One region of the Arthrobacter sp. UC242_113 genome, then DNA from elsewhere that is predicted to be linked to it. Evidence: riboswitches for the same ligand, from Rfam matches in the RefSeq annotation. Region 1 holds a riboswitch; each other region holds the start of a gene.
What was found. Region 1 has a riboswitch for thiamine pyrophosphate ahead of thiC (phosphomethylpyrimidine synthase ThiC). Riboswitches for the same ligand answer to the same signal wherever they lie in the genome.

Region 1 (9,360 bases):
AACAGGCCGGCGGCGCGTCCTGTGGCCACCAGCCTGGCCAGGCCGGGAAGGAGGAGCCGTCCGGTGAGATCGCCGGAGGCACCGAGGATGAGCAGGGTTTTCACAGTCGTTTGGCTCGTCACCTTGCCAGCATGCCACCTTGCAGGCGTGTCTTGATACCCTAGATAGTCGAGTCTCGTACATCCACTGAAAGAAGTGCACGGCGCGTGTTCAATTCACTCTCTGACCGGTTGACAGCAACCTTCAAGAATCTTCGCGGCAAGGGCCGCCTCACCGAGGCAGATGTCGACGCCACAGTCCGCGAGATCCGGCGCGCCCTGCTGGATGCGGATGTTGCCGTGCCCGTGGTCCGCGAGTTCACCGGGCAGGTCCGTGAACGCGCGCTCGGCGCCGAGGTCTCCGGGGCCCTGAACCCCAGCCAGCAGATCGTGAAGATCGTCAACGAGGAACTTGTTGAGATCCTCGGCGGCGAGACGCGGCGCATCCGGATGGCCAAGACCGGCCCTACCATCATCATGCTCGCCGGCCTCCAGGGCGCCGGCAAGACCACCCTGGCCGGAAAGCTGGCCAAGTGGATGAAGGCGCAAGGCCACAGCCCCCTGCTCGTCGCCTGTGACCTCCAGCGCCCCAACGCCGTGACGCAGCTGCAGGTAGTGGGCCAGCGCGCGGGAGCTCCCGTCTTCGCTCCGCACCCGGGCGCCACCTCCGAACTGGCGCACCCGGCCGGCGACCCCGTCGCCGTGGCACGGGCCGGCGTCGAGGAAGCACGCCAGAAGCTGCACGACGTCGTCATCGTGGACACCGCCGGCCGTCTCGGCGTTGACGCCGACATGATGGAGCAGGCGCGCCAGATCCGCCGCGCCATTGTGCCCAACGAAGTCCTCTTCGTGATCGACTCCATGATCGGCCAGGACGCCGTCAACACGGCGACCGCCTTCGACGAAGGCGTGAACTTCACCGGCATCGTGCTGTCAAAGCTCGACGGCGACGCGCGCGGCGGTGCCGCGCTGTCCGTTTCGTCGGTCACCGGCAAGCCCGTGATGTTCGCCTCGACCGGTGAAAGCCTGGACGACTTCGAACTGTTCCACCCGGACCGGATGGCCTCGCGCATCCTGGACATGGGTGACGTCCTGTCCCTCATTGAGCAGGCTGAAAAGTCATGGGACAAGGATGAAGCCGCCCGGATGGCGAAGAAGTTCGCCGACCAGGAGGACTTCACGCTGGACGACTTCCTTGCCCAGATGCAGCAGATCCGCAAAATGGGCTCGATGAAGAAGATGCTCATGATGATGCCCGGTGCGCAGAACATCCGGCAGCAGCTGGAGCAGTTCGACGAGCGCGAGATCGACCGCGTGGAGGCCATTGTCCGCTCGATGACCCCGCACGAGCGCGTTGCACCGAAGATCATCAACGGTTCGCGGCGCGCCCGCATCGCCCGCGGCTCCGGCGTGCACGTATCCGAGGTCAACGGGCTGCTGGAGCGCTTCGCCCAGGCCCAGAAGATGATGAAGAAGATGGCCCAGGGCGGCGGCATGCCGGGAATGCCCGGGATGCCCGGGATGGGGGCAGGCGGCGCCCGCAAGGGCGGCGGCAAGAACGCGCCCAAGAAGAAGGCCCGTTCCGGCAACCCTGCCAAGGCTGCGCAGGAGCTCCGCGAGGCCGAGGCAAGGCGGGCCGCCGGGGCAAAGGCGGTGCCCACCGGAGCCTCCTTCGGCCAGCAGTCGGGCGACTTCGATCCGTCCCAGCTGAACCTCCCCAAGGGCTTCGACAAGTTCATGGGCGGCAAATAGGGAGCACGGTCATGTCGGCCGGCGCCGATGTCAGACCGCTGCCATAAGGTTGGGTCATGTATAAGCAGCGGGTAGTTTTCGTCCACGGTGCCGGTTACTTCGGCTCCGTTGCGTGGCCGCGCCAGCACGGCATGGCTCTGCAGTATGACGCCCTGTTTCTGCGGCGCCACGGCTTTGACGCCGAGGCCGAGCCGCTGGAAACCGACTTCGCCGAGGACGCCCGCATCGTGCTGCGCTCACTGGCAGACGACGGCCGCGGGGCCGCCGGGGGCCACGTTGTGGCGCATTCACAGGGGGCCATCGCAGCGATGATGGCCGCCGTCGAACGCCCCGACCTTGTCTTCTCGCTGACGCTCGTGGAGCCGGCATGCCTGTCGCTCACCGCTGAATTGCCGGCCACGGCCGCGCACCGTGCCCTGATGGAGCCGCTGTTCGAGGTCCGGCACCAGCTCGGCGACGATGACTACGAGCGCGAGTTCCTGCGCCGCGCCTTCGCCTCGGACACACCGGAGCCCAGCACCCCGGAGGCGAAGCGCGCGGCCAGGAGACTGCGGCTGCAGGCACCGCCGTGGCAGGCGCCGCTGCAGATCGTGCCGGGTGTTCCCACGCTGGTCCTCACCGGCGGCTGGGAGCCGCTGTACGAGGAAATCGCCGGATACCTGCGCGAGACCGGTGCCCTGCACCGCATCGCTGCGGGAGGGCACCGGCCCCACGACTCACCGGAGGGTGACCGCTTCATCAGGTCATTCATCGCCGAGGTCAGCCGCCGGCAGCAGCCCCGCGCCTCCTGAAGACACGGCCTCTAAGCAACGTTCCCGCGCGCGCGTCCGGCTGGCCCCCAATGCCAGCCGGACGTGGTCATGGAGGCCGGTCAGTTGCGGGCCGACTCCGGAAGCCGCAGCTCGGGCAGGTATACCTTTCCGCCTGCAGCCAGGAACTCCTGGCTCTTCTCGCGCATGCCTTCCGCCATCTCCGCGAGGGCGGCCTGCGCCTCGGCTGAGCCGTACTCGTTCCGGATGTCCTGGCTGATCCGCATGGAGCAGAACTTGGGACCGCACATCGAGCAGAAGTGCGCCGTCTTGGCAGGCTCGGCAGGCAGCGTCTCGTCGTGGAAGGACTCGGCCGTCACCGGGTCCAAAGACAGCGCGAACTGGTCGCGCCACCGGAACTCAAACCGGGCCTTGGACAGCGCATCGTCCCGCTCATTCGCGCCGGGGTGCCCCTTGGCAAGGTCGGCCGCGTGCGCGGCGATCTTGTAGGTGATGACGCCGGTCTTCACATCGTCCTTGTTCGGCAGGCCCAGGTGTTCCTTGGGCGTGACGTAGCACAGCATGGCCGTGCCGTACCGGGCGATTTCCGGTGGCGCCGATGGCCGAGGTGATGTGGTCGTAGCCGGGGGCCACGTCCGTGACCAGGGGGCCCAGCGTGTAGAAGGGCGCACCCTTGCAGAGCTCCTGCTGGCGCTCAACATTCTCGCGCACCAGGTGGAATGGGATGTGCCCCGGCCCTTCCACCATGACCTGGACGTCGTACTCCCAGGCCCGCTGGGTCAGCTCAGCCAGGGTGTCCAGTTCGGCGAACTGCGCGGCGTCGTTGGCGTCCGCCGTGGCGCCCGGCCGGAGGCCGTCGCCCAGCGAGAAGGCGACGTCGTACTTCGCGAAGATCTCGCACAGCTCGTCGAAGTGGGTGTACAGGAAGTTCTCCTGGTGGTGGGCGAGGCACCAGCCGGCCATGATGGAGCCGCCGCGGGAGACAATGCCGGTGACGCGGTTGGCCGTGAGCGGGACGTACCGCAGCAGCACGCCGGCGTGGATGGTCATGTAGTCCACACCCTGTTCGCACTGCTCGATGACGGTGTCGCGGAAGATTTCCCAGGTCAGGGCGTTCGCTTCGCCGTTGACCTTTTCCAGGGCCTGGTAGATCGGGACCGTGCCGATGGGGACGGGGGAGTTGCGGATGAGCCACTCACGGGTGGTGTGGATGTCGTCGCCCGTGGACAGGTCCATCACGGTGTCCGCGCCCCACTGGGTGGCCCACTGCAGCTTGTCCACCTCCTCGGCGATGGAGCTGGTGACAGCCGAGTTGCCGATGTTGGCGTTGATCTTCACGAGGAACGCCTTGCCGATGATCATCGGCTCGGATTCCGGGTGGTTGATGTTGGTGGGAATGATGGCCCGTCCGGCGGCGAGTTCGCTGCGGACCAGTTCCACATCGCAGTTCTCGCGGAGGGCCACGAAACGCATCTCGGGGGTGATGACGCCCTGCCGCGCGTAGTGCATCTGCGTCACGGTCTTTCCGTCCGCCGCACGGCGGGGCACCGGCCTGGCGCCCTTCCATTCGGCGGAAGCCGCGCCGCGGCGCACGGCCGACTTGCCGTCGTCGAGCAGGTTCCGTTCACGTCCGTCGTACGTCTCCGTGTCCGCCCGTGCCGCAATCCATTCCGCACGGAACGGGGCGAGGCCCACCACCGGGTCGCTGCCGGGACCCGCCGTGCGGTAAACCCGCAGCGGTTCGTTCTGCTCGCCGTTGGGTGAAGGCTCCAGGGCGATTTCCGTTACCGGAACCCGCAGGCCGTCGCCTTCCAGGTAAGCCAGTGAGTGGGATTTCAGCGACTGCGTAACGGTAGCGGTACCGTTTTGGGCATGGCTCTGCTGTGATTTCTGGGTGCTCAATTTACTGCTCACTTCCTTCGCCGGCATTACCCGGACAGGTTCAACGGTCGCAGGCTGCACCAGCCTGATCTCAGCCCCTGCAGGGGCACCCGTGTGGTCGTAGACGAAGCTACCACACCCCGGATTTCGCCCGTCCATCTGTGAAGCCAAGCCGGAGACGCCGGATCTCCGTTGCGGGAGCCGATTACGCTGGAACCATGTCGCACATCATCGAATTCAGCGGACCCGTGCTCACTGCGGCGGATGAGGAACGCCGCGGGCTCTGGGCGGTGGACGGGAAGCTGACGTTCAGTTCTCCGGGCCAGCAGCCGGACACCGTCGTGGACGGCTGGGTCCTGCCCGGCTTCGTCGATGCCCACTGCCACATCGGGCTGGGGCCGGGCGGTGCCGTGGACGACGACGTGGCGTATGGCCAGTCCATAGCGGACCGCAACGCCGGCACGCTGCTGGTCCGGGACGCCGGAGCGGCCAGCGACACCCGGTGGCTGCAGCAGCGGGCCGACACGCCGCGGATCATCAGGGCCGGCCGGCATGTGGCCCGGTCCCGCCGGTACCTGCGGAACTTTGCGGTGGAAGTCGAGCCGGAGGGCCTCGTGGAGGCGGTGCGGAAGCAGGCCCGCGAAGGGGACGGCTGGGTCAAGCTGGTGGGGGACTGGATCGACCGGAGCGCCGGCGACCTCGCGGCGTCGTTCCCTGCCGCGGCCGTGCGGGACGCCGTCCGGGCCGTCCACGACGAGGGCGCCAGGGTCACCGCGCACTGCTTTGGCGAGGACACCCTGGACGACATGCTGGACGCGGGCATCGACTGCATCGAGCACGCCACGGGGCTGCTGCCCCGGCACATTCCACGGTTCGTTGAGCAGCAGGTGCCGATCGTGCCGACACTCATTAACATCGCCACCTTCCCGGACATCGCCAGCCAGGCCGAGCAGAAGTTCCCGCGGTATGCGGAGCACATGCGCGCATTGTGGGCCCGCCGTCGCGAGCGTGTCCTGGAGGCCTACGAGGCCGGCGTCGAAATCTATGCGGGAACGGATGCGGGCAGCGTGATCCGCCACGGCCGCATCGCGGACGAGATCCTCGAACTTCATGCCGCCGGGCTCCCGGCAGCGGCAGCGCTGGACGCGGCCTGCTGGCGTGCGCGCCGATGGTTGGGGGCCGAGGGCCTGACGGAAGGCGCGGACGCCGACGTGGTGGTGTGCCGGGAGGACCCCCGCGCCGCGCCGGAGACCATCCGGAGCCTCACGAATGTGGTGCTCCGGGGAAAGATCGTGCATTAGGAATAAATTGAAGCTTCAAGTAATTTAAAGATGTAGAGGCCGCCGAAATCCGGTGGCCCGGACATCCGGGAGTATTCAATGACAGCAGCAGACAGCAGCCAGGACTTGCTTCCTGCCGACCTCACCATGGGCACCGTCATGCTCAAGGTGGGCGACATGAAGCTCATGACCGACTACTACCAGCGCGCCCTCGGCCTCGACGTCGTCGCCGAGCAGGACGGCGGCCTCTACCTCGGTCGGCTCAAGACGCCGCTGGTGCACCTCGCTCCCGCTCCGGGCCTGAACATTCCCGGCCGCGGCGAGGCCGGCCTCTTCCACACAGCGCTTCTGTTTGAGGGCCAGCCGGCGCTGGCCGCCACCGTTGCCAGCGCAGCCCAGTACGAGCCGCAGTCCTTCGTGGGCAGCGCCGACCACCTGGTGAGCGAGGCGTTCTACTTCACCGATCCGGAAGGCAACGGGATCGAACTCTACTGGGACCGCCCGCGCGATGCGTGGTCCTGGGACGGCAAGAACGTGGTCATGGACAGCCTGGCGCTGCCGCCGCAGAAGTACCTGCAGGACCACCTCACGCAGCAGTCCGTGGAAGGCCAGCGCGGCACCGACGCGGAGGTGGGGCACGTCCACCTACAGGTGGGTGACGTCCAGTCAGCCCACGACTTCTACGTCGGCACGCTCGGATTCGAAAAAACGGCGGGCTGGCACGGACAGGCCCTCTTTGTGTCGGCCGGCGGCTACCACCACCACATGGCCATGAACGTCTGGAACAGCCGAGGCGCCGGCCCGCGCCGGGACACGCTGGGCCTGGGCGAAGTGCTCATCGAGGTGCCGTCCGGTGACGACGTCGGCGCCCTCGCCGACCGCCTCCGGGTCGCCGGAGTCGAATCGCACCACACCGGCGCCGAGCTCCGGTTCGAGGATCCGTGGCGCAACCGCCTCCGTGTCGCCGTGCGCTAAGTCGCGTGAACGCAGTTGGGTTAGGCTGATTTCGAAGAGCCCCGGCCGGTGCGTGCCGCTGCCGGGGCATGCACCGCCGACGGAATGAGGACGCATCCATGGGCTTCACCGAAGTGTTTGTCGCCACCCACAATGACGCCCTTAAGCGTGCAGAGGCGCTGGAGGGCGGCGCTGCCGCCGGGGACGGCATCCGGATAGCCGGCATCAGTGATTTTGAGATCGAACAGCTCGGCGACCTCGCGGGTGCCGCCGTGCACGCCGCGGGCGCGGACTACGAGCTGGCCATGGTGGACGTGGCAAGCGATTCACTTCTGGGCGTGCCGGCGGCGATGGTCCGGGCGCTGGCCGAGCTCCTCACCTACGAATCCGAGGGTGAGGGCAACGTTTTGGATGAGGTGGCCGAGCGCTGGGCCGCTGAGGATGACATGCCCTTTGGTGCCGCGGAAGCCAAGAACTATGTGCAAGCGCTGGCTGAGCTCGCGGGCACCGTGGACGAAGGCAGCCGGACCGGCCTGTACGTCTGGTCTTCCTAGTGCCGTTGGGTCTTGCCGGCACGCGAAAAGACTCCGTCCGCATGTCAAGTCGAAATAACGCGGGCGATCTGGCACAATAAACAGGTACTCGATCTGCGTGGCCCCTCTCTCCGCGTCCGGATCCTGTCCTTTTCGAACCCCCCAGTACGGCCCGCCCCACGGGTGCAGAACGCGGGTTCAACCCCGTTTCAGAAACAGGAGTGACCACAAAAGTGGCCGTAAAGATTCGCCTTAAGCGCTTCGGTAAGATGCGCGCACCGTACTACCGCATCGTCGTCGCCGATTCACGCACCAAGCGTGATGGCCGTGCCATCGAAGAGATCGGCAAGTACCACCCCACCGAAGAGCCCTCATACATCGAGGTCAACTCCGAGCGTGCACAGTACTGGCTGTCCGTCGGCGCCCAGCCGTCGGAGCAGGTCGCCGCGATCCTGAAGATCACGGGTGACTGGCAGAAGTTCAAGGGTCTGCCGGGCCAGGAAGGCACCCTGAAGACCAAGGCCGACAAGGAAGCATTCGTTGCTCCGGAAAAGGGTTCCGTGATCATCCCGGAAGCCATCACCAAGAAGGCCAAGGCATCGGAAGCCCCCGCCGAGGCTGAAGCAGAGACCACCGAGGCTGAGTAAGTTGCTGGCAGAAGCGCTCGAACACCTTGTCCGCGGCATTGTCGACTCCCCTGAGGACGTCAAAGTCAGTGCCAAGAACAACCGCCGCGGGGATACCCTCGAGGTGCGCGTTCACCAGGAAGACCTGGGACGGGTAATCGGACGCCAGGGCCGCACCGCGCGTGCACTGCGCACGGTCGTGGCGGCGCTGGCAGATGGCGAGCAGGTCAGGGTCGACGTCGTCGACACCGACCGCCGCCGGTAACGCGCCTGCAACACTTGCCTTAACGTCCGGCCCCTCCACCAGCAACGGTGGAGGGGCCGGACTGCTTTGCGCCCTGAAGGCTTTCAGGACGCCCGTAAAAGTCGTACATCAACACGCAGCCCAAAACAGAGGAACACATGCAGCTTCAGGTGGCCCGTATCGGCAAGCCCCACGGAATCCGCGGCGAGGTGACAGTCCAGGTGCTCACCGACGCGCCTGAGGACCGGTTCGTCCCCGGCACCGAGTTTGTGGTGGAACCCGCCTCAGCCGGGCCGCTCACGCTGAGCAGTGCCCGCTGGAACAAGGACATCCTCCTGCTCGGCTTTGACGAGGTGGCCGACCGGAACCGCGCCGAGACCCTGCGCGGCGCCAAGCTGTTCATCGAGACCGAAGAGCTCGACGAGGACGACGACGAGGGCTGGTACGAACACGAGCTCGTGGGCCTCGAGGCCCGCGTCGGCTCCCAGGCCGTTGGCAAGATCACCGCCCTGAACACGATGCCGGTGCAGGACCTGCTCGTCGTCGAAACGACCGAGGGCAAGGAAATCCTCATACCGTTTGTGGAACAGATCGTCCCCGAGGTGAACGTCGAGGAGGGCTATGTCCTGCTCACTCCGCCGGCGGGCCTGTTCGAGGTCAATGACGAGAGCACGGACGACCCGGAGACCAGGGGCTCGGACTCCGCCGAAGACTTCGCCGAGAACTTCGCCGAGGACTCCGCCGGGGAAGAGGCTGAGCCGGAGGCCAAAGCGTAGATGAGAATCGACGTCGTCAGTATCTTTCCCGAGTACCTGGCACCGCTGGAGCTGTCGCTTATCGGCAAGGCCCGCCAGGACGGGCTGCTGGACCTGAACGTGCACGACCTCCGCACCTTCACCACCGATCGCCACCGCACCGTGGACGACACCCCGTACGGCGGCGGCGCCGGCATGGTGATGAAGGCCGAACCGTGGGCCCAGGCGCTCGAATCCGTGGCCGCTGCCCGGCCGGCCGGTGCGGCCAAGCCAGTCCTGATCGTCCCGTCGCCGGCGGGGGAGCGCTTCAACCAGGAGCTGGCCTATGAGCTTGCCGCAGAGGAGCAACTCGTGTTCGCCTGCGGGCGGTACGAGGGTATTGACGAACGCGTCATCGAATGGGCCGAGGAGCACTTCACGGTCCGCCCGGTCAGCCTCGGCGACTACGTCCTCAACGGCGGCGAAGTCGCTGTCCTGGCCATGGTGGAAGCCATCGGCCGGCTGCTCCCCGGCGTGGTGGGAAACCC
Region 2 (9,360 bases), 1.6 Mb from region 1:
ATCAAGCGTCTGCTGTCCTTCACCCTGGTCAGCCATATCGGCTACATGGTGTTCGGCCTGGCGATGTCCTCCGTGGCCGGGCTGGCGGCGGCCGTGTTCTACGTGGCGCACCACATCACCATCCAGACGAGCCTCTTCCTGGTCACCGGGCTCATTGAGCGCCGCGGCGGCAGCTCCTCGGTGGACCGGCTTGCCGGGCTGGCCAAACTGTCCCCGCTGCTGGCCCTGCTGTTCTTCGTTCCCGCCATGAACCTTGCCGGCATCCCGCCGTTCTCGGGCTTCCTGGGCAAGCTCGGCCTGATGCAGGCCGGCATCGGCCTGGGAACCCCGCTGGCCTACGCCCTGGTGATCGGCGGCGTGCTGACCAGCCTCCTGACCCTCCTGGCCGTCGCCAGGGTGTGGAACCGTGCGTTCTGGCGCAAGGCCGAGGACGCAGAGCACCCCGACCCGGTGCTGCTGGCGGTCCCGGAAACGGCACAGGCGACAGGCTCGACGGCGGTTCGCCTGCTGCCGCGGACCATGGTGGGGTCCACGCTTGGCCTCGTGGTGCTGGGTGTGGCGCTCACCGTCTTCGCCGGGCCGCTCTTCCAGGTGGCGGACCAGTCCGCCGCAGCCATGCTGGACAGGTCTGCCTACATCCAGGCAGTGCTCGGCGACGCCGCGCCCGTCCCGGCTGCGGCGCTGAGCGGAGGCGGAAAGTGAGCCGCCGAAGAGTGTCCCTGCGGCAGGAACTGCCGCTGCTGGTCTGGCTCGTCATCGTCTGGGGCGCGCTCTGGCAGGACTTCAGCCCGGGCAACCTGCTCTTCGGTGCGCTGCTGGCGGTTGCCGTGGCGCGCCTGTTCTACCTGCCACCGGTGGAGCTGAGCGGACGCTTCAACGTACTGAGGGCCGTTCCGTTCGCAGTGGTGTTCCTCGGCCGGGTGGTGACCGCCAGCTGCCAGGTGTTCTACCTGGCGGTGGCCCAGGGGCCCAAGGTGACCAACGCCGTCGTCGCCGTTCCTTTGCGGAGCCATTCGGACCTGATGGTGACGGCCACCGGCCACGTGATCTCCCTGATTCCGGGGTCTTTGGTGGTGGAGGTGGACAGGTCCACGTCCACGCTGTACATCCACGGACTGAACGTACGGAACGGGGAGGACGTCATCAAACTGCGCAAGGAAGTCCGCGACACCGAGGCGGGGCTCATCCGGATCATGGGAACGAAGGAAGAGCTTGCCGCCCTGAACCAGGAGGTTGGCGCATGATGGGGCTTGTCCTCACCGTCACGGCTGTGGCGCTGGCCCTGGCCGCCGCGGGCGCGATCATCCGCATAGCCCGCGGCCCGTCGCTCCTGGACCGGGTCCTCGCGGCGGACGTGCTGCTGGCCATCCTCGGCGCGGCGCTGTGCATCGACATGGCCGTGAACCGACACCTGAACAACCTGATGCTGGTGGTTGCCGTCTCCGTTATCGGCTTTATCGGCTCGGTGACGGTGGCCCGGTTCGTGGCCGACAGGCGGGAGCAGCCCAGTGAACCCTGAACCCAATACCGTGGACGCTGTGATCGACGCGGTCTCGGCCGTGTTCATGGTGGTGGGCGCGCTGATGTCCCTTGCCGCCGCCATCGGCCTGCTGCGCTTTCCCGACCTGATGAGCCGCATGCATGCCGCCACCAAGCCCCAGGTACTTGGGCTGTTCCTGCTCCTTGCTTCCGTGGGCCTGCAGCTGCGGACGTGGTGGGTGTGGCCGGTGCTGTTCGTGGCCTGGATCTTCCAGCTGCTCACCGTCCCCGTTTCCGCCCATATGGTGGGCCGCGCAGGCTACCGCACCAAGCACCTCCACAAGGAGCTGCTCAGCAAAGACGAGCTGGAGGCCGTGGTGCAGAAGGCGGCCAAGGCGGCCCGGGAATCAGAGGCCGACGACGGCGGCAACCGAACCGCTCGCTGAGCCCGCCGGGAGCCCAGGTGCATAGTGCTCGGCTGCCTGCCCGGCGGCCTGTTCGAAAGGGCCGAACCGCATAAACGGGTCAGGCCCCGTCTGCTGTGCAGACGGGGCCTGACCGTTAGTGGCGGATCGCTGGACCTACCGGGTGGCGAGCACCCCGGTTGCGGTGCCGCCGCGGCTGGACTGGACCAGGACGCTGGTGATCTGCCGGCCCGGTCCGGGCTTGGCCCGGTAGGACCAGGCGCCGAGGGTGTCCACCTGAGCGGTGCCGATTTTTGCGTAGCTGATGACGCCATTTACGGGTGTGGTGTCGTAGATGACCACGGTGGTGGCCGGGACCAGGACGGCGGTGTTGCCGGCCAGCGTGGATGTGCCGGTAATCCGCAGTTCGGTGCCGAGCCGGTGCCGGGAGCCGGCGACGGCCATGGTGTCGGTCTGGATGGCCAGGTTCACGGTTGCCGGGGCGCTACCAATGCCGTTTTGATTCGCGACGATCAACTGCATGACGACCGGGTCGCTGGCCATGGGATCCAGGCGGCGGGTGAGGTCAGTGCTCTTGGCGTAGAAGGGCAGAGTGATGGTGGGCTTGGCGGTGGTGTCGCCGGTGATGGTGACGTTGGGTCCGCTGACTTTGCTCCACTTGTAGCTGGCGGCGCCGGTGGAGGTGCTGCCGTCCAGTTGGACGGTTCCGCCGGGGGTGATGGTGGTGGATGCTGCAGTGGCCACCGCCGTCGCGGGTTGTGTTTCGCCGGGTACGGGTCCCGTGCCGATGTCGACGACGGGACCGGGGTCCGGGGCCGGGGTGACCGGGTCCAGCCCGGCCGGCGTTGCTGCGCCGCCGGAGATGGTCACGGGCAGGGATGCCGAACCGCCGCTTGCGGTTTTCACCGTGACGATTGCCGGTGGGGCCTTCACCGGCCAGGATTTCTCGGCGCCGGTTCCGGTGGCCGATGCTTCCACGGTTCCCAGTCCTGTGACGGTCAGCGGGTAGCCTACGCTGGAGATGGCGCCGACGGTCAGGTTGGTGCCGTCGTAGATGGCTTTGGTGATCATGACGCCGCTGGGTTTGGTGACATTGACCTGGCTGCTGCTGGCGGGCTTGTCGCCGATGTTGGTGACCTTGACCGACGTCGGTGCGGTGCCGGTGAACTGGACGCGGGCGTAGTACCGTCCGGTGTCCGGGTCGCTGAGCATGGGGGTGGTCTCAAAGACCCCGGACTGCCCGTCCACCTGGAGCTGGGCGCCGCTGCCACTGCTGGCGAACACGTCGATCATGTTGCCGTTCAGGACGGCGCTGTCGCCGTTGACGCCCTGGTTGGTGGAGATTTTGCCCTGGACGGTGAACTGGTCTGTTTCCAGGGACACGCCGCCGCCGTTTACTGAGAACTTGTTGTAGCCTCCAATGCCGCCGATGACGGTGTGGTCCTGGGCCGGGTCGCCCAGGTAGCCGTCCGGGGCTTTCGGCAGGGTGGCCGGATCCCACTTCAGGAACGGACCGATGTTGCTCTTCAGCGCTGTGGTGAAGTTCCCGACTGCGGGGGAGATGTCTTCGACGAGTTTGCCGTCGCCGGCGCCGTCGGTGTCGATGGTGATGGTGCCGTAGGGGTGCTGGAACGTCAGGGTGCTGTTGGCGGGGCCACCCTTCACCACGATGCGCTGGCGGCCGAAGACGACCTGATCGCCCTGGGTGACCGTGTTGGCGAAGGCTGCCTCGAGGCCGAGGACCAGGACGGCGCGGCCGCCGTTGGGGAAGGCGAGTTCGGAGCCGGCGAGCATGTAGAACGCCTCTTCCGGGAAGTTGTCCGGGAAGGAGATGGGTGCTGTCTCGTCCGGGATGTCCCCGGGCAGGAAACCGCAGAGCGGGTTCTCCGCGTCAAGGCACAGTTCGACGCGTGTTTTGTTGCTGTCCTCGTACCAGGACGGGAAGCCGTACTCGGTGTTGACGGGACCGACGGCGGTCAGCTTGTTCGCGTTCGTCTGGGTTACCTGGGTTGCCGCCAAGGAGGCTCCTGCCCCTGTCGCCGCAAGCAGGACGGCAGTTGCGGCAGCAATGCCGCGGCGGCGGGACGCAGGGCTGGGGCCACGGTGTCGGGGGGCCAGGCGCTGGGCTGACAGGAAATGTGGTGTGGATACCATTTTTGTCTCCTCGTAAGACGCTGATGGCATCCACTAAAAATCGTGGGGGTTGGAAAAACGTTCGAGTTCCGGGTTGGAAAAACCTTGGCATTCGAGGCTTCATCCGGCGGTGTGGGGGGACCCACGCTGCTCTTGCAGCGACTGTGCTTATGCCCTCCAAGCGGCAAGCGGTGGACCGCCGAGGCAAAATGCGAACGGACCCGGCACCGCGGGTTGCGGTGCCGGGTCCGGCTGTTGTGAGCCCGGCCGAGGTCATCAGCACTGCCAGGTTCAGAACGGAATCAGTATGGCCTGCCGCGCTTGGGGAAACCCGGTCTCGGCCCGGGAGGGGCTGCCGGGCAACCCACCCCGTGTGGGGGCCGCAGCGTGGTTGGTCCCGACCGGCGGGGAGGCCTAGACGATGTCCTGGGTCTTGGCGAAGCGGGTGATAGCCCGCTGGGTGCCGCGGTTGGCCAGCACCTGGATGACCGCGCTCACGGAGGCGGAGACGAGGGCGAACGTGAGGGCGGTGCGCAACGTGGTGGGGACGTCGTCCTTGTCACCCTTGGGGGGCTTCCGGCCCGTGATCTTTTCCCAGATGGTGTCAACGGCCTTGGTGCCGGCGAATCCTGCCAGCAGGCTGATGCCTGTGCCAAGCAGTTTGATGAAGAAACTCATTGCGGAACTCCTCGCGTGATGAACACTGGTCTTTCCTTAGCCTAGCCGCATGGACCGGTGGATCTCCCGCAACGCCTGTACCACGAGGTCGTGGTCCGCCTTCTGCGGCAGCCCGGACACGGTGACCACGGCCACTGCCCCCACATCCCGCACATAAACGGGGAAGGCTCCGCCGTGGGCAGCGTAAGTCGCTTGGTCAAACCAGGCGTTGTCCTCGATCCGTCCGCCGCCGGCCCTGCCGCGCAGCCCCACCAGCAGCGACGGTTCCTCGTAGCGCACGGCAGTCCGCTGCTTGGCCCGCACCCAGCCTTCGTTATCCGGCGTGGCACCCTCGAGCGCCACATGGAAGAGCACCTGCTCCCCCTTGGTGATGTCGATGGCGATAGGCAGGTTCTCCTCCTTGCCCCGTTCCACCAGTTCCAGGCCCAGCGCCAGGGCGTCGTCCTTGGTGAACCTCGGGAACTGCAGTTCAGCCATCTCCCCTTCGACCTGCCCAATCAGGGCTTCCAAGGCTCCCGCCGGCTGCTCCGCGGAGGAATCGGGGTCAAAGGCGGGCAGGGCAGCGCTGCCGGAGTCCTGTTGCGTCATGGCCCCAATCTACTCCGGACCGTTGTCCCAACGCCGCATGAAAACTTCCGCATTGTGACAGCGGCCCCCGGTTTCCGGGGCGGGCGAGGTGTAAACTGGATCAGCCCACAAGGGCAGATTTATCACGACAGGGGAGCGCCGCCGTCGGGATGCAAAGGCAACTGCCAGCGCAACCGGGGAAGGGCGCTGAGAGTGCGGACAGCCGCAGACCCTCGAACCTGATCCGGCTAGTACCGGCGCAAGGGAGTCGAGTTCTCAGAGTGCCCGGCAGCGCGAGGCCCAGCCACCCGCAGCCGGGGAAACACTTTCCCCTCCTGTTCCTCAGGAGGACCATCATGACAACTGCAGCAATCAAGAAGACCAGCTACAGCTGGCGCGTGGCGGACATCGTCGTGGCGGCGCTCATCGCCGTTGCCGGCGGCGTCATCTTCTGGGCCTGGTCCCAGGGCGCCAACCTCATCTCCACCCCGGTCAACGCCCTCTACCCTCCGCTGACCGGCCTCTACGCCGGCGGCTGGATGATTCCGGCGGTCCTGGGAATGCTCATCATCCGCAAGCCCGGCGCAGCCCTGTTCTGCGAGAGTGTGGCTGCCACCGGCGAGCTGCTCATGGGCTCGCAGTATGGCACCACGGTGCTCATTTCCGGACTTCTGCAGGGCCTGGGGGCGGAGCTTGTGTTCGCCGCCTTCGCGTACAAGAAGTTCAACCTGCCCGCCTCGCTGCTTGCCGGGGCCGGCGCCGGACTGTTCTGCGGGCTCAACGACTCCTTCGCCCCCTGGGGCTGGAACATCGCCTACGCCGCCGGCGACAAGCTCGCGTACATCGTGTTCTGCGCCATTTCCGGCGCGGTCATCGCGGGCGCCCTGTCGTGGATCGCCGCCCGAGGCCTGGCCAGGACCGGCGTGCTGAGTTCCTTCGCGTCCCGCAAGGCAGCCACGGAGCCCGTCTTCTCCTAATGCCCGGACAAGACAACGCCGGCGTCCGCCCCGCCGCGGTCACCGCCCGCGGCTGGGGCTGGCGCCACGCCGGCCGCACCAAACCGGCCGTCCATGCCCTCGACCTGGACATCCGCCCCGGCGAGCGGGTCATGCTGCTGGGCCCATCCGGAGCCGGCAAGTCCACCCTGCTTCACGCCCTGGCCGGCGTGCTGGGGGACAGTGACGCGGACGACGCCGGCACTCCCGACCGGGACGACGCGGACGAGAGCGGAGACCTGCTCATCGACGGCGCGCCGCCCCGTTCCCGGCGCGGCCGTGCCGGGCTCATGCAGCAGGACCCGGAGACGCAGGTGGTGCTCTCCCGCCTGGGCGACGACGTCGCCTTCGGCGCCGAGAATCTGTCGGTGCCCCGCGAGGAGATCTGGCGTCGCGTGCACGAGGCGCTGGACGACGTCGGGCTGTCGCACCTTCCCCTCAACCACCCGACGTCGGCCCTCTCCGGCGGCCAGAAGCAGCGCCTGGCGCTCGCCGGCATCCTGGCGATGCGGCCGGGACTCCTCCTGCTGGACGAGCCCACCGCGAACCTCGACCCGGACGGCGTCCTGGAAGTCCGGGACGCCGTGGGCCGCTGCCTCGACAAGACCGGGGCCACCCTGGTGGTGGTGGAGCACCGGGTAGCTGCCTGGAAAGACCTGGTGGACCGGATCGTGGTCCTGCAGCCGGGGTCCGCCTCGGACGGCGCGGTGCTGATCGACGGGACCCCGGACGAGGTTCTCGAGGAGGCGCGCGGGATGCTCACTGCCGCCGGCGTCTGGGTCCCCGGCTATGTTCCTGAGACGCGGCGCCGTTCGGCTGCCGGCGCTCCGCCGACCCCCGGCGCTAGCACCGGCCAGCTGCTGCTGGCGGCGGAAAAGCTTGCCGTGTCGCGGGAACGTCCACGCCGCCGCGGCTTCCGCTCTGTACCCCCTGAGCCCGTTCTGCGCGACGTCACAGCGCAGGTCCGGGCGGGCGAGGCGCTGACCGTCACAGGTCCCAACGGCGCCGGCAAGTCCACCTTTGCGCTGACCCTGGCCGGGCTGTTGCCGCCGGTGGACGGCAAGGTCTCCGCGACGGTAGAACTGAGCGGCGGAGCCGGAATTGACCCGTACGAGTGGAGGGCCGAGCAGCTGATCGCCCGGATCGGCACGGTGTTCCAGGAACCCGAACACCAGTTCGTCACCGGCCGTGTCCTGGACGAGCTGCAGTTCGGCCCTCGCCATCTGGGCCACGGCGAGGAGCGCGTCGACGAGCTGCTGGAGCGGCTGCGCCTCACACATCTCGTGGACGCCAACCCGTACACCCTCTCCGGCGGGGAGAAACGCAGGCTGTCCGTGGCCACCGTCCTGGCGGCACACCCGCAGGTACTCGTGCTGGACGAGCCCACCTTCGGACAGGACGCCAACACCTGGGCGGAGCTTGCCTCATTCCTTTCGGAACTGCTGGATGCCGGCACGGCCGTGGTGTCCGTGACCCACGACGAGGAGTTCACCCAGGTGCTCGGCGGCACCGAGCTGCGGCTGGGGTCCGGGCTGGGCAACAACGCGCCAAGTCCCGCTGAACCGACGTCAGAACAGGCTGCAACATGAGGGAGGCACTGACACTTGCCGGAAACCGGGCGGTGCTGACGCGCGCCAATCCGCTGGCCAAATTCGCAGCCGTCTTCCTGATCACCCTGGTTCTGGCGCTGTCCATCGACTGGATGTCGGCGTCGGTGGCTCTCGCGTGCGAGCTGCTGGTCTTCCCGCTGGCAGGGCTGACGTTCTCGCTGCTGTGGCAGCGCGGCTGGCCGCTGATCCTTGCGGCCGCCGTGGGCGGCTGGAGCACCTCCATCCTGTCGCCGGACAGCGGGAGGATACTGCTCGACGTCGGCCTCTGGTCCATGAGCGAAGGTTCCCTTCAGCTGGGGCTGGGTTTTCTGCTCCGGGGCCTGGCCATTGCCCTGCCTGCTGTGCTGCTGATGAGCTGCACCGATCCCACGGACTTGGCGGACGCCCTGGCGCAAAAGGCGCGGCTGCCGCACCGCTTTGTGCTGGGTACCCTGGCTGCCATGCGGCTGGTCGGACTGATGGCCGAGGAATGGCAGACCATCGGAATGGCCCGGCGCGCCCGGGGCGTCGGATCGCGCGGCAACCCGTGGCAACGGCTGCGGGCCACCCTGGGGCAGAGCTTCGGCCTCCTGGTCCAGGCCATCCGCCGCGCCACCCGGCTTGCCGTGACCATGGAAGCCCGCGGGTTCGGCGGGGCCAGCCGGACCTGGGCGCGCGTGTCCACCTACAGCGTGCTGGACGTCTGGGTGGTGCTCGGCGGAGTGCTGATCGCTGCCGGCGCCGTGGCTGGTGCGCTGTGGGCCGGAACCTGGAACATGGTGTGGCTGGAGGGCTCCTAACCTGACTGGCGCCTAACCTGCAGGCCGGGCCATCCGGACCTCGGCCAGCCCCTCCCAGTCTTCGATCGTGTCCCTGGCGCCGGTGAAGACGAAGCCGTTGCGTTGGTAGAAGGCCTGGGCGCGCGGGTTGTCCTCGGCGACCCACAGCGCGGCCGCTTCGCGCCCGATCGCAGCCTCGAGCAGGGCCTGACCGAGCCCCCTGCCGTGGTGGGACGCAAGGAGATAGATGCCCCACAGCTCGGTCTGCTCCCTCAGCCCCTCTGCGGGCGGAAGGGAACCGGCAAACCCCACCAGCTTCCCGGCGTCGTCCGCTACGAACTGCCGGCCCGCATGCGGGCCGGCCAGAAGGTGCCGCCACATGGCCAGTCGCTCTTCCACGCCTTGCCTGGCCATAAAGCCGGGTGACAGCAGGTGCGTGTAGGTTTCGCGCCAGCATTCCAAGTGGAGCCGGGCCAGGGCCTGGGCCTCCTCGGGGGCGGCCTGGCGGACGCTGCAGGTGTGATCCATGGGGCCGAGTCTAAATGTTGGCGGGGTGCGTCAAATGCAGGAGTGGTTGTAGTCGAAGCCGTCCGCCACGAACTGGGTGAGGACTACTTTGCCGCCGGCAGTTAAAGGCGGCGCGGAACACATGTTCGTGGCGTCGGCGGAAGTGCGCGCCCCGGCCAACCAGCTCGGCAGGGAATAGAGGCTGCTG
Region 3 (9,360 bases), 340 kb from region 1:
GCTGCGACGGCTGCACAGCATCAGAACCAGCGCCTGCGCCGCAGGTACTGGGCCTGCCGCTGACCCGCCGGGACCACTAAGGAGCGGATCCAGAACTCGGACCGCGGCCTTCCTCGGTGTGCAGGCAGAGCCTGTTCCCTTGGGCATCAGTGACCACCACCCAGTTGGGTGCGTGGTCACTGTTCATCTGCGCCCCCGTTGCCGCGGTCTTCTCCAGTACGGGTGCCGACTCGGCCTTGGAGCGGTGGACGTCCAGATGGAGGCGGTTGTCGTTCGGCGCCGGCGTCTCCTGGAACCAGAGGCGGGGGCCGCGCCCGTAGGGGTCAACCAGGTCCCCGGACCGCCCCTTCCGGTAGCCGAGGGCTACCCGCCAGACCTCGGAAATTTCCGCCGCGTCAGCCGTGTCGATGCCGATGTCCACCGACCGGTACAGGCCGGGCTGGGCTTCGGCGCCTGCCGCTGAGGCGGCATCGCTGACGGACGCGGCAGCGCGGCTATCCCGCGCGGACACCTCGCCGCCGACGTCGTGGGAACTGAACCGGATGAACACCCGGTTGTAGCGCCAGTCCAGGTCCGGATGGTGGTCCATGTCCTCTGCCACGCGCCCGACGGCGGCTATCAGCTCAAGCGCGACGGCCGCCGTCGGCGTCTTATAGATAGTGACAAGCCCGCCGAGGTGGTAGCGCCAGTCGGGCAGCCCGGCGAGCGCTTCGTCGATCTGGGCTCGGGTGAGGATATCGTCGTTGGCGGCCACAACTGGCTCCTTGGCAGTACCTGTTGAGCCGGCCGCGCACCGCGGACAGGGGTTGGCCGGGCTTAGAGGAACTCCGCCCGGCCCTCCATGGCCGACGACGCCAAGGCATGCTCGCGGCGCGGGATCCGCCCGGCCGCACGCGCCAGCCTACCGGCGATCACGGAGTGTTTGAAGGCCTCAGCCATGAGTGCGGGATTCTGGGCCCGCGACACGGCGGTGGCCAGCAGCACGGCGTCGCACCCGAGTTCCATGGCCAGGGCCGCGTCCGAGGCCGTCCCGATCCCTGCGTCCAGGACCACGGGAACGGAGGCCCGCGACACGATCAGCTCGATGTTGTGCGGATTGAGGATGCCCAGGCCCGTGCCGATCGGCGCTCCCAGCGGCATGACGGCCGATGCACCCAGGTTCTCCAGCCGCAGCGCCAAAACGGGATCGTCATTGGTGTAGGCGAAGACCTTGAAGCCCCGGTTGACCAGCTGCTCGGTGGCGTCCACCAGCTCCACGGCATCAGGCAGGAGCGTGTGCTCATCGGCGATGACTTCGAGCTTGACCCAGTCGGTCTCCAGCGCTTCACGGGCCAGCTCCGCCGTCATGACAGCGTCCCGGGCCGTGAAGCAGCCGGCGGTGTTGGGGAGCACGCGGATGTTGTGGTCCACCAGCAGCTGGAACAGCGAGCCGGTTTCGGCAGGCGAGTAGCGCCGCATCGCGACGGTGGTCAGCTGGGTGCCGGACGCGAGCAGCGCCGCACCCAGACCGTCCAGGCTTGGAGCGCCTCCGGTGCCCATGATGAGCCGCGAGGTCAGCTCCACCCCGTCAATGACCAGGCTGTCTGCTGTTTCAATCATTGTTTCTGCCATCGTCCTCATCCTCCCTGGACTGCCGTGACAAGTTCGATCTCGTCGCCGTCGGCGAGTGCCGTGGCATGCCACTGGCTGCGCGGCACGACGGCCGAGTTGCGGGCCACCGCCACGCCCAGCCGCTGGCCGTCGGCGGCCTGCCCGCTGGCGGCCAGCTTGCGCCCCGTGACCTGGGTGACGAGTGAGGTGACGGACGCGCCGTCACTGACTTCCTGTTCGACGCCGTTCAATGTGATGTTCATGCTGGTTCCTTGTTCTGGTCAAATGTGACGCGGGTCAAATGCTGAGTGCAGCGGCTGATCCCAGGGGGTCCGGGAGCCCGGGTGAAAACCGGCCCGGCCGGAAGGCGGCCCAGCGCGGATCGGTGATGCCGTCCATGAGCTGGCGGCAGATGGCCGCGGCGGCCGGGGTCAGCAGGACGCCGTGGCGGAAGAAGCCGGTGGCGATGATGAGGCCCGGCACGTCCGTGCCGGCATCCTGCCCGCACGCCGGCACCCGGCCCAGCAGGGGGGCATTGTCCGGCGTGCCGGGCCGTGCCCGGGCGGTGGCTTCGAGCAGCTCCAGTTCGGCGACTGCCGGCAGCAGCGCCTGGGCGTCCCGCAGCAGCTGGTAGACGCCTCCGGCGCTGGTGCCCGGCACACCGTCCTCACGCTGGGTGGCGCCGATCACCACCGTGCCGTCCTTGCGGGGCACCACGTACACCGGCACGCCCCGCACCATTCCGCGGACTGTCGCGGTGAGCAGGGGCTGCAGGTGTTCGGGCACCCTGAGCCTGAGGATGTCTCCGTAGACCGGACGCAGCGGCAGCTGCAGGCCTTCCGGGAGATTCTGCAGGCGCGCCGCCGCCAAGCCATTGGCCACCAGCGTTTCGGCCGCCCTCACGGTTCCGCCGCCGGCCAGCCGGACCCCGCAGACCCCTGCGCCGTCCCAGAGCAGGCCGGCGGCGTGCTCCCGCACCGCGTATCCCTCTGCTGCCGCATTTTCCTGACGTTGCGCGGCCAGCTCGGCAGCAAGGGCCCGGACAAGTCTGCGCGGATCCACCTGGTGGTCCGCCGGAATGTCGAGGGCGCAGGAGATCGCGGGGCTGAGCAGCGGCTCCCGGGAACGTGCCTCACGGATGGTCAGCGGTTCAACGTTGAGGCCGTGGGCCCGCTGCACTTCCCGCAGGTCCATCAGGGCCCGGCGGTCGGCCGGATCGGCACCCACCGCCAGGGTCGGCGTCGTCAGGTAGCCGGCGTCACCGCCGGCGGTGAGCGTGGCCGCAAACTCAGGCCATCTGGCGGAGGACTCCAGCATCAGCTCCAGGAGCCCTTCCTCCTGGTAATGCAGTTCGCTGACCGGGGCGAGCATGCCGGCCGCAGCCCAGCTTGCACCGCTGCCCGGGGCCTCATCGACGAGTACCACCGAACGGCCGGAGCGGCGTGCCTCCCAGGCGATGCCGTGGCCAACCACTCCGCCGCCAATAACCGCTACATCGGCCTCAAGTCCGCCGGACTCCAGGGCTCCCGCGGAGCGCTCGTCGCCTCCGGTTTCAGGGGTCATGCAAATCCTTCCCTACGCCGGTACTAACCGGATCAGGTCAAGCGGTCGGCTCTGACGCCCTCTCAGCCCTGCGTCTTTATGACAGCAGTAACGGGCTCCCGCGGTACCTGCCCAGTTTAGAGGAACTAAGGTGTTGCCATGACCGTGCACTCTGCCCACACCGCCGCCCGCCTGTACCTCTGCACCGACGCCCGCAAGGACCGCGGGGACTTCGCGGACTTTGTGGACGCGGCGTTTGCGGGCGGCGTGGATATCATCCAACTGCGGGACAAGGGCATCGAGGCGGCCGAGGAACTCGAGTTGCTGGAAGTAGTCCATGCCGCCGCCCGCAGGCACGGCCGGCTGTGGGCTGTGAACGACCGCGCCGACATCGCGTCCATCGCCGGTGCACCGGTGTTCCACATCGGCCAAAAGGACCTGCCGCTGCGGGCCGCCCGGAAGCTGCTGCACGATGCCACCGTGATCGGGCTGTCCACCCACAGCACGGAACAGGTGGATGCCGCCGTCGGCGCCGCCCACGGGCGCAGTGGCCTGGATTATTTCTGCGTAGGCCCGCTGTGGGCCACCCCTACCAAGCCCGGGCGCGCCGCCGTCGGGCTCGACCTGGTGCGCTACGCGGCGGAGGCTGTCCGCACCACAAACGAGGAACGGGTCGGCGGCCTGCTGCTGCCCTGGTTCGCGATCGGCGGGATCGACCGCACGAACGTGGAGCAGGTCCTGGCGGCCGGAGCCAACCGCATCGTCGTCGTACGGGCCATCACCGAGGCGCCAGACCCGGCAGCAGCCGCGGCGGAACTGCTCGACGCCCTCGACGCAACGTCCTCGGCCGCCGTCTCGTAAGCGGAGCGGCCGGGTCGGGGGCCGGGGTTACCCGCTCAGGCCGAGCTGGACCATCCGCCGGGAGTGGTTTTCCGCGACTTCGGCCGTGATGCCCCGCACCAGCTCGCGGGCGGTGGCGTCCGTGGCACCGGGCTCCGCCTCGACGAACAGCTCGCCAAGAAAGGCGTGTTCGTGGCCCACGCGCTGGGCCTGCGTGATCGCTTCGCCGAGGAGGCGGCGGCCCCAAAGGGCCAGCCTGGACGCCAGCCGTGGATCGTCCGCCAAGGCCCCACTGAGCCGTTCCCGAAGCACGGCCGTGGCCTCTTCCGACGACTGGATCTGCTGGATGACATCACGGGTTCCGGCATCCACAAACCGGGCCACTGCCCGGTAGAAATCGGCAGAGACCGTGTCCACCACGTAGGCCTTCATCAGGGATTCGTACCAGTCCGCCGGGCGGGTCCGTTCATGGAAGTGGTCCACGGCCAGCTGGAACGGGAGCATCGCATCTTCGACGTCGACGCCCATGCCGGCCAGCTTGGCGCTTACGAGTTCGTAGTGCTGGAATTCGATGACAGCGATCCTGCCGAGCACGGCACGGTCGTGCAGCGTGGGTGAGTAACGGGCGTCGGACGAGAGCCGTTCGAACGCGGACAATTCGCCGTAGGCCATCACGCCGAACAGGTCTGCGACGAAGCGGTCGTAGCGAGCGGTGTCAGCCGAGGATGTGCCCATAATCCAAGACTAACGGCGCAATTCGGGCTAACCTGATTTTCGTGTCACATCATCGTCTGTCGCCCAGTGTCCACGAGCAGACCAACGCGCTCGCGGAGGCTCTAAGCGCGCTGCGGACGGAACTGGAGCTTCCGGGGGAATTCCCCGAGGACGTGCTCAAGGAAGCCGAAGCCGCCGTAGCCGGACGGGGATTCCCGGCGCTGGACCTGACCGGAGTGGACTTCCTCACCATCGATCCGCCGTCGTCCACCGACCTTGACCAGGCACTGTTCATCGAACGCCTCGGCGAGGGCTACCGGATCCTGTATGCCATCGCCGATGTTCCCTCGTTCGTACAGCCGGGCGGCGCCCTCGACGCCGAAACCCGCCGCCGCGGACAGACCTTCTACGCCCCGGACGGCCGGATACCACTGCACCCGGAGGTCATCAGCGAGAACGCCGGCAGCCTGCTGGCCGGGCAGCTGTGCTCCGCCTTCGTCTGGGAGTTCGAGCTCGACGCCGCCGCCGAGGTGGTGTCCGTGCTGGTGCGCCGGGCCGCCGTGCGCAGCCGGGCCAAACTCAACTACAAGGGCGTCCAGGCAGAACTGGACGCCGGCACGGCCCCGCCCGTCCTGCAGCTCCTGCGTGAGGTGGGGCGCAAGCGCGTGGACCTGGAACGGGCCCGCGGTGGAGCCAGCCTGAACATGCCGGAACAGGAGATCGTCCAGCTTCCCGACGGCGGCTACCGGATCGTGGCGGTCCCCCAGCTTCCGGTTGAGGACTGGAACGCCCAGATTTCGCTCATGACCGGCATGGCCGCAGCTTCCCTGATGCTCAACGGCAAAGTGGGGATCCTGCGGACCATGCCTGCCCCGGATGAGCGCTCCCTCAGCCACTTCAGGCGGCAGACAGCCGCGCTGGGCAAGCCGTGGGACGGGCAGGAGACCTACGGCGAGTACCTGCGCACCCTGGACCCCACCGACCACCGGCAATTGGCCATCCTCCACGCGGCCGGCATGCTGTTCCGCGGCGCCACGTACACGCATTTCGACGGAACCGTTCCGGAGGACGCCGTCCAGTCAGCCATCGGCACGGCGTACGCCCACACCACCGCTCCGCTCCGCCGGCTCGTGGACCGGTTTGTTTTGGTCATCTGCGAGGCCCTGAGCAATGGCCTGCCGGTGCCGGCCTGGGCGCGGGAGGCGCTCCCCTCGCTGCCCGAGATCATGGCGTACTCTGACCAGTTGGCGGCAAGGATGGAACGGCTTGCCCTGGACACTGTGGAAGCCGCGCTGCTGATCAACCACATCGGGCAGGAGTTCGATGCAGTGGTGATCTCCGGGTCAAAGCCGGCCAAAAACGGCAACGGGAACGGCAGCGGCAATGCCGCAGGGAACAGCAGCGGAAACGGGAACGGCGCCAACGGCAAGGGCCTGAACGGCAAGGGCACCAACGGATCCGGCCCCTCCGGCGTGGTCCAGATCGCCGAACCGGCTGTGACGGCCAAATGTGAAGGAGAGATGGAACCCGGCACCAGGGTCCGGGTCCGGCTCGTCTCCTCGGACATCGCAACCCGTGAGGTCCGCCTCGAGCTCGTCGACTGAACCGCTCCCGCGGGCCGCAACTGTCCCCGCGGCGGCCCGAGTCAAGGAAAACACGGGTTTGCCAGTAGACTGGCTAGGTAGTAATGGATGCCCGGTCGTTGATTTCCGTAAATTGAATTCAACAAGCCCGCCCCTACGCGATCTTGAGTCACACCCGCCGGTCCCCAGTGCCGGCATTTAGATAGCCCGCGATCGGCTTCCACTGGAATTGCTTGCGCGCCTGAGCGTGCTCCGGAACGGCCCTCAAGGCCGGCCCGTTGAGCAGGCGGCGCCAATGCCCAAATGAATAAGGAAACTCCCCTGTGAGTGAATTGCATACCCACCAGCTTCTTTCCGACGACACCGGCACCGAGACCATTGAGCCGGAAGAGACCATCATCTCGGACGAGAAGCCGCACGAAATAGCCGAAAAGTCGTTCGCCGACTTCGACGTCCGCGCTGACATCGTCGAGTCCCTGGCTGACGCCGGCATCACGCACCCCTTCCCGATCCAGGCCATGACGCTGCCCGTCGCGCTGTCCGGCCACGACATCATCGGCCAGGCCAAGACCGGCACGGGCAAGACCCTCGGCTTCGGCATTCCCGCGTTGCAGCGCGTGGTGGGCCGCGACGACGCCGGCTTCGACAAACTGCCCGCCCCCGGTGCCCCGCAGGCCATGGTGATCGTACCCACGCGCGAGCTCGCCGTGCAGGTTGCCAACGACCTGCAGGCCGCATCCCGCAAGCGCAACGCCCGGATCGCAACGATCTACGGCGGACGCGCCTATGAGCCGCAGATCGACGCCCTGCAGAAGGGCGTCGAGGTGGTCGTCGGCACCCCGGGCCGCCTCATCGACCTCTACAAGCAGAAGCACCTGGTGCTGAAGAACGTCAAGATCGTAGTGCTGGACGAAGCTGACGAGATGCTGGACCTCGGCTTCCTGCCCGACGTCGAGACGCTGATCGCCGGCACTCCGCCGGTTCGCCAGACCCTCCTGTTCTCGGCCACGATGCCCGGCCCGGTCATAGCCATGGCCCGCCGGTACATGACGCAGCCCACCCACATCCGCGCCGCGGATCCGGACGACGAGGGCCTGACCAAGCGCGACATCCGTCAGCTCATCTACCGTGCACACAGCATGGATAAGACCGAGGTGGTCGCCCGTATCCTGCAGGCCCGCGGCCGCGGCCGCACCATCATCTTCACCAAGACCAAGCGCACCGCCGCAAAGGTTGCCGAGGAGCTCGTGGACCGCGGGTTCGCCGCCGCCGCCATCCACGGCGACCTGGGCCAGGGAGCCCGCGAGCAGGCGCTCCGCGCCTTCCGCAACAACAAGGTGGACGTCCTGGTGGCCACCGACGTCGCAGCCCGCGGCATCGACGTCGACGACGTCACGCACGTCATCAACTACCAGTGCGTCGAGGACGAGAAGATCTACCTGCACCGCGTGGGCCGCACCGGCCGAGCCGGCAACAAGGGCACCGCCGTCACGTTCGTGGACTGGGACGACATGCCGCGCTGGGGCCTCATCAACAAGGCGCTGGGGCTGAGCGTTCCCGAGCCCGTCGAAACCTACTCCTCCTCGGCCCACCTGTACGAGGACCTGGACATCCCCGAGGGCACCAAGGGCCGGCTCCCGCGCAGCAAGCGCACCCTCGCCGGCGTTGACGCCGAGGTCCTGGAGGACCTGGGCGAGACCGGCAAGAAGAACAGCCGCTCCGGCGGCCGCGATTCCGGCCGTTCCGGCAGCAGGGATGGCGGCAGCAGGGAAGGCAGCCGCCGCGGCGGTGACGCGGCCAAGCGTTCCGGTGAGCGTTCGGGCGAGCGCCGCCGTCGTTCATCAGAGTCCGGCGCGGAGGCCGGAACCGGTCCCGCTGCCACTGCGACTGTTGAAGGCGAGCAGCCGGCGCGCCCGCGCCGCAACCGCACCCGCACGCGCCGCCGCAACGGCGAAGTGGTTTCAGGCGGCGAATCCGCCAATACCGGCTCGCAGCCCGGCACCGAGGCCCCATAGCCTCAATGACTGAAACTGTCTGGGCGCCGGACGGCAGCAACCTGGTGGTGCACGCGGATAACGCGGACTTCCTCCCCACGCTGCCGGACGGCGCCTTCACACTCATTTACGTGGATCCGCCCTTCAACACCGGCCGGGCCCAGCAGCGCCAGGAAACAAGGATGGTGCTCAACGCCGACGGCGACGGCGACCGGGTGGGCTTCAAGGGCCGTTCCTACGACACGATCAAGGGCGCCCTGCACCGCTACGACGACGCCTTCAGCGACTACTGGTCCTTCCTCGAGCCGCGCCTGGTGGAGGCATGGCGGCTACTGGCCGACGACGGCACCTTATACCTGCATCTGGACTACCGCGAGGTGCACTACGCCAAGGTCATGCTGGACGCCATTTTTGGCCGTGAATGCTTCCTGAACGAGATTATCTGGGCCTACGACTACGGTGCACGCGCCAAAAACCGCTGGCCCACCAAGCACGACAACATCCTCGTCTACGTCAAAAACCCGGCCAAGTACCACTTCAACAGCGCCGAGGTGGACCGGGAGCCCTACATGGCCCCGGGGCTCGTGACGCCTGCCAAGCGTGAGCTGGGCAAGCTGCCCACGGACGTCTGGTGGCACACCATCGTCTCCCCCACAGGCAAGGAAAAGACCGGATACCCCACGCAGAAACCCGAGGGCCTGGTGCGCCGCGTGGTAGCCGCGTCCAGCCGTCCGGGTGACTGGTGCCTCGATTTCTTCGCCGGTTCCGGCACACTCGGCGCGGTTGCGGCCAAGCTGGGGCGCAGGTTCGTCTGCGTGGACCAGAACCAGCCGGCCATCGACGTCATGGCCAAGCGGCTCGGGGCGCACGCCGAGATTGCGACTTACCCGCCCGTGTAGGTAGCAGCCCAAGTAGGTAGCAGCACAGGGCGTTCCCAGCGCTGGGAACGCCCTGAAATGCTACTTACTTGGGTCAGCGGACGACGACGGTGCCCGTGCCCAGCTCCTCGATCCGGTCGAGGACGTCCGGGGCGGTCAGGTTCTCGCCCAGCCGGTTCGGCTTGCCCAGGCCGTGATAGTCCGAGGACCCGGTTACCA

Region 2: it holds a riboswitch for thiamine pyrophosphate, as region 1 does, so the genes downstream of both, ACHMXB_RS15885 (ECF transporter S component) here and thiC (phosphomethylpyrimidine synthase ThiC) in region 1, are expected to answer to the same signal.
Region 3: it holds a riboswitch for thiamine pyrophosphate, as region 1 does, so the genes downstream of both, thiO (glycine oxidase ThiO) here and thiC (phosphomethylpyrimidine synthase ThiC) in region 1, are expected to answer to the same signal.

The regions. Positions count from the first base shown of each region.
Region 1 covers NZ_CP171968.1:1,873,394-1,882,753, reverse strand. The annotation lists gene ACHMXB_RS08475 (glucose-6-phosphate dehydrogenase) at 1-122, opposite strand, end outside; gene ffh (signal recognition particle protein) at 207-1,790, shown strand; gene ACHMXB_RS08465 (alpha/beta fold hydrolase) at 1,847-2,581, shown strand; partial or broken gene thiC (phosphomethylpyrimidine synthase ThiC) at 2,662-4,462, opposite strand; TPP riboswitch at 4,458-4,565, opposite strand; gene ACHMXB_RS08455 (amidohydrolase family protein) at 4,660-5,742, shown strand; gene ACHMXB_RS08450 (VOC family protein) at 5,821-6,696, shown strand; gene ACHMXB_RS08445 (hypothetical protein) at 6,795-7,229, shown strand; gene rpsP (30S ribosomal protein S16) at 7,442-7,855, shown strand; gene ACHMXB_RS08435 (RNA-binding protein) at 7,857-8,099, shown strand; gene rimM (ribosome maturation factor RimM) at 8,237-8,854, shown strand; gene trmD (tRNA (guanosine(37)-N1)-methyltransferase TrmD) at 8,855-9,360, shown strand, end outside.
Region 2 covers NZ_CP171968.1:3,474,769-3,484,128, reverse strand. The annotation lists gene ACHMXB_RS15920 (Na+/H+ antiporter subunit D) at 1-702, shown strand, start outside; gene ACHMXB_RS15915 (Na+/H+ antiporter subunit E) at 699-1,244, shown strand; gene ACHMXB_RS15910 (monovalent cation/H+ antiporter complex subunit F) at 1,241-1,519, shown strand; gene mnhG (monovalent cation/H(+) antiporter subunit G) at 1,509-1,925, shown strand; gene ACHMXB_RS15900 (PKD domain-containing protein) at 2,061-4,058, opposite strand; gene ACHMXB_RS15895 (DUF4235 domain-containing protein) at 4,452-4,715, opposite strand; gene ACHMXB_RS15890 (heme-degrading domain-containing protein) at 4,752-5,303, opposite strand; TPP riboswitch at 5,423-5,566, shown strand; gene ACHMXB_RS15885 (ECF transporter S component) at 5,639-6,259, shown strand; gene ACHMXB_RS15880 (ABC transporter ATP-binding protein) at 6,259-7,866, shown strand; gene ACHMXB_RS15875 (energy-coupling factor transporter transmembrane component T family protein) at 7,863-8,666, shown strand; gene ACHMXB_RS15870 (GNAT family N-acetyltransferase) at 8,679-9,173, opposite strand; gene ACHMXB_RS15865 (hypothetical protein) at 9,204-9,360, opposite strand, start outside.
Region 3 covers NZ_CP171968.1:2,212,759-2,222,118, forward strand. The annotation lists partial or broken gene ACHMXB_RS09955 (cation transporter) at 1-80, shown strand, start outside; gene ACHMXB_RS09960 (4a-hydroxytetrahydrobiopterin dehydratase) at 77-754, opposite strand; gene ACHMXB_RS09965 (thiazole synthase) at 817-1,599, opposite strand; gene thiS (sulfur carrier protein ThiS) at 1,617-1,853, opposite strand; gene thiO (glycine oxidase ThiO) at 1,888-3,153, opposite strand; TPP riboswitch at 3,146-3,265, opposite strand; gene thiE (thiamine phosphate synthase) at 3,292-3,993, shown strand; gene ACHMXB_RS09985 (ferritin-like fold-containing protein) at 4,021-4,707, opposite strand; gene ACHMXB_RS09990 (RNB domain-containing ribonuclease) at 4,749-6,290, shown strand; gene ACHMXB_RS09995 (DEAD/DEAH box helicase) at 6,593-8,284, shown strand; gene ACHMXB_RS10000 (DNA-methyltransferase) at 8,290-9,162, shown strand; gene ACHMXB_RS10005 (PHP domain-containing protein) at 9,236-9,360, opposite strand, start outside.